2 regions of the Neobacillus sp. SRL179 genome follow, and region 1 is predicted to be linked to the other one. Evidence: a T-box and tRNA genes for the amino acid it is inferred to sense, from the RefSeq annotation. Region 1 holds a T-box; the other holds one or more tRNA genes.
The links. A T-box is a leader RNA that pairs with one kind of tRNA and senses whether it is charged. The one in region 1 lies ahead of trpS (tryptophan--tRNA ligase), so its partner is inferred to be a tRNA-Trp.
Positions count from the first base shown of each region.

Region 2: it has a tRNA-Trp gene. The T-box ahead of trpS (tryptophan--tRNA ligase) is inferred to sense a tRNA for this amino acid. The anticodon was not compared.

Region 1 is NZ_OZ481792.1:1,360,434-1,363,869, forward strand. It holds gene opp4C (oligopeptide ABC transporter permease) at 1-79, shown strand, start outside; gene AC4E8C_RS06690 (YjbA family protein) at 299-1,045, shown strand; gene trpS (tryptophan--tRNA ligase) at 1,079-2,068, opposite strand; T-box leader at 2,118-2,366, opposite strand; gene AC4E8C_RS06700 (hypothetical protein) at 2,421-2,783, opposite strand; gene AC4E8C_RS06705 (peptide ABC transporter substrate-binding protein) at 3,007-3,436, shown strand, end outside.
Region 2 is NZ_OZ481792.1:1,188,904-1,192,339, forward strand. It holds rRNA gene AC4E8C_RS05755 (23S ribosomal RNA) at 1-502, shown strand, start outside; rRNA gene rrf (5S ribosomal RNA) at 631-747, shown strand; tRNA gene AC4E8C_RS05765 (tRNA-Asn) at 762-836, shown strand; tRNA gene AC4E8C_RS05770 (tRNA-Ser) at 844-935, shown strand; tRNA gene AC4E8C_RS05775 (tRNA-Glu) at 953-1,027, shown strand; tRNA gene AC4E8C_RS05780 (tRNA-Val) at 1,031-1,106, shown strand; tRNA gene AC4E8C_RS05785 (tRNA-Met) at 1,135-1,208, shown strand; tRNA gene AC4E8C_RS05790 (tRNA-Asp) at 1,212-1,288, shown strand; tRNA gene AC4E8C_RS05795 (tRNA-Phe) at 1,295-1,370, shown strand; tRNA gene AC4E8C_RS05800 (tRNA-Thr) at 1,386-1,458, shown strand; tRNA gene AC4E8C_RS05805 (tRNA-Tyr) at 1,489-1,573, shown strand; tRNA gene AC4E8C_RS05810 (tRNA-Trp) at 1,579-1,652, shown strand; tRNA gene AC4E8C_RS05815 (tRNA-His) at 1,668-1,743, shown strand; tRNA gene AC4E8C_RS05820 (tRNA-Gln) at 1,784-1,858, shown strand; tRNA gene AC4E8C_RS05825 (tRNA-Gly) at 1,863-1,937, shown strand; tRNA gene AC4E8C_RS05830 (tRNA-Cys) at 1,951-2,024, shown strand; tRNA gene AC4E8C_RS05835 (tRNA-Leu) at 2,057-2,142, shown strand; tRNA gene AC4E8C_RS05840 (tRNA-Leu) at 2,166-2,247, shown strand; gene AC4E8C_RS05845 (NADP-dependent oxidoreductase) at 2,322-3,257, opposite strand.

The DNA of each region.
Region 1 (3,436 bases):
TATTACCATTACTATTTTATCTATTAACTTTATTGGAGAAGGATTAAAAGACGCATTTAATCCAAAATCCAAACGATAAAAATCTACCATAATATAATGGTAGATTTTTTTTTGCAGCTTCATTCTAAGATAAAATAGTGGTATCTGAAAAAAGTGTGTAAGGGAAAACAAAGATAACTATTTGGGAGCAAAGCGCTAAAGATAGGAAACTGGAGCAAAGTATATATAAAGGAATAATTTAACTAAGGTCTGCCCATACTGATTGACAAACAGTTTTCTTGAAGTGAGGGGTTGGACAATGTTGTATCTTCATGATGTTTGGGTTAATTGGTTCGAAGGTGAAGAAAATGGCTATAATGTATGCCACTTTCATGAATGGAGGAAGGATGACGGTGTGGAGTTGTTAGATCAAGCTCCACTAATAAAAGTTGAACCGCTCCTTTTTAACTATATTGAGAATGATTTATCAGAGCTTCCTCAACAGCTTCTTGATGATATTTATCAAAAAGCCTATTTAAGAAAAAATCATGAAAGAATTCAGCTGGATTATTGCTTTGTGGTAACAGATGGAGTTGGTATTTTAGCCGTTGATACGATAGGCTATAATATTCCAATTCGAAAAAGCAGGTTAATACCAAGACAAGAACAGCTTGTTTATGAAATGATCAGTCAACAAGATGCAAAACAATACCATTTTTACGAACAGCAGAAAACTAAGGATTTCCATATTCTCTCACCAGAGCCAGATTTAATGAGAGGTTTAACAAGAAAAGAACGTCAATTAAAACAACTATTATTTATGGCGCTTGACCAATTGCTTTCATCGAATAATGAAGCCGAAGTTAGGTATTGGTATACTGAGTGGTGTCCAGAGCAGTATTCAACCATCCAAGAAATGAATTTTGAAGATGCCTGGGAGCAATTATTTGAAGAAACAAAGTATGGTTGGTCAAAGCGGCATGAATCATTCTGTGAGAATTTAATTAAAGGACAGCCATTTTTTGAAAAGCTTTGGGAAATGGAGCATGGTCCAAAAGTAAATTAAGAACCTGACCCATTTTGGGTCAGGTTCTTTAATTTACCGTTTTTTGCGGCCAAGTCCTATTGCATTTTCCATTTTCTTTAATGTTTTGCTGGCAACTAGGTTAGCTTTTTCTGCACCACGATCCAAAATGTCATCTAGTTCGCTTGATTCTAACAAGTTGTAATACTTTTCTTGGATTGGTTTAAGAAAATCTACCACTACATTTGCTAAATCTCCCTTAAAATCTCCATATCCTTTCCCAGCATACATTTTTTCGAGCTCTTCAATTGATTTTCCGCCAAGTATGGAATAAATCGATAACAAGTTCGAAACTCCAGGTTTATTTACTGTATCAAATTTAACAATTCCTTCTGAATCAGTGACAGCACTTTTTATTTTTTTTACGATTTGATTTGGTTCATCAAGTGGCGTAATGAATGCTTTTTTGTTTGAATCAGATTTGCTCATTTTTTTTGTTGGTTCTTGTAAAGACATAATTCGGGCACCCACTTTCGGGATGCTAATTTCTGGAATAGTAAGAATGTCATTATATTTTTTATTAAATCTTTCAGCTAAGTCGCGTGTTAACTCCATATGTTGTTTTTGATCCTCACCAACTGGAACAAGGTCTGTATTATACAATAAGATATCAGCAGCCATAAGGGGCGGATAGGTTAACAAACTTGCAGAAACCGCTTCTTTTCCAGCAGATTTGTCCTTAAATTGTGTCATTCTTTCAAGTTCTCCGATATAGGAAATACATTGCATTAACCATCCTGCCTGTGCATGTGCAGGCACTTCTGATTGAATGAATAAGGTTGCCTTCTCAGGATCAATTCCAACAGCTAAATATAATGCTGCTAAGCTCCGGATATTTTTCCTAAGTGTCAATGGGTCTTGTGGAACAGTAATCGCATGTTGATCAACAATACAAAAGAAGCAATTGTATTCATTTTGCATCTCAACAAATTGTTTCATCGCCCCAATATAGTTTCCCAGTGTTATGGTTCCACTTGGTTGAATGCCTGAAAAAATTGTTTTCATTTTCTTTTCCTCCTAAAGATATATAAAAAAACCATCCATCCCAAAAAAACATAGGGACGAATGGTTCGCGGTACCACCCTAAATTACTCAATCAGAGTCACTCAGTCCAAATTACCTTTATAGTGAGATGGTTCCCTTTTAACGCAAGGTAAACGTCTAGGCCTACATTTTATTCAGAGAATAAAGGGTCGGATAGAAGCTCCAAAGTCCATTCCGTACTTGTTCGTGTTTGTTTTCACCAGCCACAAACTCTCTAAAACGAAGGTAAATACGTACTACTCTTTATCAAGGCTTTACAATTTAATTCGACTATTCACATTATAATGGAATTCAATATTTAATTTCAAGTGTGTCACAGATAATAAGCGATTAGGGCAGCTGCCATAAGAAGACCATTCACCATTCCGTGCAAGAGAAGAGGTTTTTCGTTGATTGTTACCATATCTGATAATCGTGGTATATCCTCGAAATTTCTCTTTTCTTTTCCTACAGGTCTAGAGAAGAAGTAATTAAAAGAGCGAGAGATGGTGTCATAAAAACCGCTATGAATCGTGTATAGCAGTAATGCAGATAGAAGTAAGGCTCCAGTAATAAAGAAAGATATATTGATATAATGGACCAAAGAAATTTCTCTGTGGTAAATAATAGAAATAAGAAAAATAACTACTTGTGTTAGAATTAGAATAATTAGATTTTTCTTTAAATGATCTTTCATAGATTAACCTCCTAAACATTGATTTATAAAGGGAATAAGACATGTTTATTATATAAAAATTTTTATATAAGTTTAAATTATACCATAGCAATTTGTAATGATACGGTAAAGAATGTATCGAAACTGTAAATTAATTTTTAAAAAGTAATGTACAATTTGTTGAAAATATGTATAATAGAGAATGTAGTAATTTTTCAGAATAATAGAAAAGGGAGGTCTACTAGTGAAGAAATCAAAACTTTCTCTACTTTTAGCATTATCACTAGTTCTAAGCATGTTCCTTGCAGCATGTTCTGGCGGCGGTGATAAGAAGGAAACAAGTAAAACTGAAGGCAAAAATAATGCTGGCACTGAAGCGTTAGCTGATAAACAAGAATTAAACGTTCTTGAATCTGCTGAAATCCCAACAATGGACAGCGTTATGGGACAAGATACTTTAAGCTTTACAACATTAAACGCTACAAATGAAGGTCTATACCGCTTAGACGCAGACCAAAAAGTAATCCCTGGTGTAGCTGACGGCATGCCAACATATAATGAAGACAAATCAGTTTTAACAATCAAATTGAAAAAAGACGTTAAATGGTCTAATGGTGACCCAGTCACTGCTAATGATTTCGTTTATGCATGGCAACGTGCTATCGATCCAAAAG
Region 2 (3,436 bases), 170 kb from region 1:
GGTTCCGCATGGAAGGGCCATCGCTCAACGGATAAAAGCTACCCCGGGGATAACAGGCTTATCTCCCCCAAGAGTCCACATCGACGGGGAGGTTTGGCACCTCGATGTCGGCTCATCGCATCCTGGGGCTGTAGTCGGTCCCAAGGGTTGGGCTGTTCGCCCATTAAAGCGGTACGCGAGCTGGGTTCAGAACGTCGTGAGACAGTTCGGTCCCTATCCGTCGTGGGCGCAGGAAATTTGAGAGGAGCTGTCCTTAGTACGAGAGGACCGGGATGGACGCACCGCTGGTGTACCAGTTGTCTTGCCAAAGGCATCGCTGGGTAGCTATGTGCGGACGGGATAAGTGCTGAAAGCATCTAAGCATGAAGCCCCCCTCAAGATGAGATTTCCCATAGCGTCAAGCTAGTAAGAACCCTGAAAGATGATCAGGTTGATAGGTCAGAGGTGGAAGCATGGCGACATGTGGAGCTGACTGATACTAATCGTTCGAGGACTTAACCATTTATATTAGGTGAATTCGATTTTACAAACTTCTTCTGCATTATCTAGTTTTGAGGGAATGAAAAAATTTCAATTTTCTCTTGAAAAATATGAAAAAGACATTATAATAAAATAGTGTCGAATAAATAGTCTGGTAATTAAGGCGAGAAGGTCACACCCGTTCCCATACCGAACACGGAAGTTAAGCTTCTCAGCGCCGATGGTAGTTGGGACACGCGTCCCTGTGAGAGTAGGACGTTGCCAGGCTGTAATCTTATTATTCCGCAGTAGCTCAGTGGTAGAGCTATCGGCTGTTAACCGATCGGTCGTAGGTTCGAGTCCTACCTGCGGAGCCATTTTTATGGAGAGCTGTCCGAGTGGCCGAAGGAGCACGATTGGAAATCGTGTAGGCGGGTAACCCTGTCTCAAGGGTTCAAATCCCTTGCTCTCCGCCATAAAATAATTATTATCTGGCCCCTTGGTCAAGCGGTTAAGACACCTCCCTTTCACGGAGGTAACACGGGTTCGAGTCCCGTAGGGGTCACCATTTGGAGGATTAGCTCAGCTGGGAGAGCATCTGCCTTACAAGCAGAGGGTCGGCGGTTCGATCCCGTCATCCTCCACCATAATTTTAAATAGCAATATTATTATTGTCGCGGGGTGGAGCAGTCCGGTAGCTCGTCGGGCTCATAACCCGAAGGTCACAGGTTCAAATCCTGTCCCCGCAATATGGTCTGGTAGTTCAGTTGGTTAGAATGCCTGCCTGTCACGCAGGAGGTCGCGGGTTCGAGTCCCGTCCAGACCGCCATATGTTGGCTCAGTAGCTCAGTCGGTAGAGCAAAGGACTGAAAATCCTTGTGTCGGCGGTTCGATTCCGTCCTGAGCCACCATTTATTTTAGCTTTTGCCGATGTAGCTCAATTGGTAGAGCAACTGAATCGTAATCAGTAGGTTGGGGGTTCGATTCCTCTCGTCGGCACTTGTTGCTGGCAAAATGAATATTATATGTGGAGGGGTAGCGAAGTGGCTAAACGCGGCGGACTGTAAATCCGCTCCCTCCGGGTTCGGCGGTTCGAATCCGTCCCCCTCCACCATTTATAGGGGTATAGTTTAAAGGTAGAACGAAGGTCTCCAAAACCTTTGGTGTGGGTTCAATTCCTACTACCCCTGCCAAACAATTTTATTATGGCGGCTGTGGCGAAGTGGTTAACGCACCTGATTGTGGTTCAGGCATTCGTGGGTTCGATTCCCATCAGCCGCCCCATAAAATTTATCTTGAATATAGAACTAATATATATTAACATTGGGCTATAGCCAAGCGGTAAGGCATCGCACTTTGACTGCGACATGCGTTGGTTCGAATCCAGCTAGCCCAGCCAATTTGCGGAAGTAGTTCAGTGGTAGAACATCACCTTGCCAAGGTGGGGGTCGCGGGTTCGAATCCCGTCTTCCGCTCCAATATATCTTATATGGCGGCATAGCCAAGTGGTAAGGCAGAGGTCTGCAAAACCTTTACCACCGGTTCGAATCCGGTTGCCGCCTCCATATTGATTTAATAAGTCCAGTTTTTTTAATACGCCGGGGTGGCGGAACTGGCAGACGCACAGGACTTAAAATCCTGCGGTAGGTGACTACCGTACCGGTTCGATTCCGGTCCTCGGCATTGCTTTACAAAAAATTAATTACGCCGGTGTGGCGGAATTGGCAGACGCGCACGACTCAAAATCGTGTTCCGTGAGGAGTGTCGGTTCGACCCCGACCACCGGTATAATGAGACTGCTTGCCAAGCAGTGGGAAAAGCGTCCCTTACATTTTGTAAGGGACGTTTTTTATTTCTTTATTTTAACTTATATTAATAACAATTTTCCCCTTGGCATGGTGGCTTTCACTAAGGGCGTGAGCCTCTTTAATTCCCTCCTCACTTAAGGGGAATCTGTGTCCGATAATGACTTTAACTTTCTTTTGCTCTAACAGGTCAGCGATTATTCCTAGCTGTTCTCCGTTTGGAATAAGCCAAACCAATCTGGATTCTATTTTTTTCATTCCAGCTTTTTCTTTGTCTGGTTCAGAAACAATAGATGCTAGTTTTCCGCCTTCCTTTAGAATGCTAAAGCTCTTTTCCTGATTCTCTCCTCCTAAGGAATCAAGTACAAAATCAAAATCGTGAAGAACTGTTTCAAAATCCTCTTTTTTATAATCAATAACCACATCTGCACCAAGTGATTTTAAAAATTCGATATTATGGGTTCCTGCTGTTGTGGCAACATAGGCACCGGCATTTTTAGCAAATTGAATGGCAAATGTTCCAACGCCGCCGGCTCCTGCATGAATCAGCACCTTATCACCTCGTTTGACTTGTCCAAAATCAAAAAGGCATTGCCATGCCGTTAATCCAGCGAGTGGAACACAAGCTGCTTCTTCAAAACTTATTGAATCGGGAATTTTTGCGAGCAGATGAGCGTCAACGGCGGTATATTCTGCATAGGTTCCTCTATTAGTTGTTTCTGGTCTGGCAAATACCCGATCACCTTTTTTAAAATTAAGGACATTTTCACCAAGCATATCGACTGTCCCAGCTGCATCCCAGCCTAATATAATTGGAAATTCAAAAGGCAGCATTCCTCTTAAATATCCTTCACGCAGCTTCCAATCGATAGGGTTTATAGAGCTGGCATGGAGCTTAATAATTACTTGATCTTGTCCAGGTGAAGGTTTTTGAATCTCCCTTTCCTTTATCTGGTCTTTCCCGCCATATTCATCAATAATAATTGCTTTCATAGCAACCTCCTAAATAACTATAGATAACCCTCATAATATGTTCAAATTGGGTCTTTCAAATCCATTCAAAGGGAGCATTTTTATTCACTAGAATGAAAAATCGACAAATTTCGCAAAATCTACTTGACGATTAACGTAGTAATGTGTAATATTATTTAAGTCAGTTCATTCATCACTTT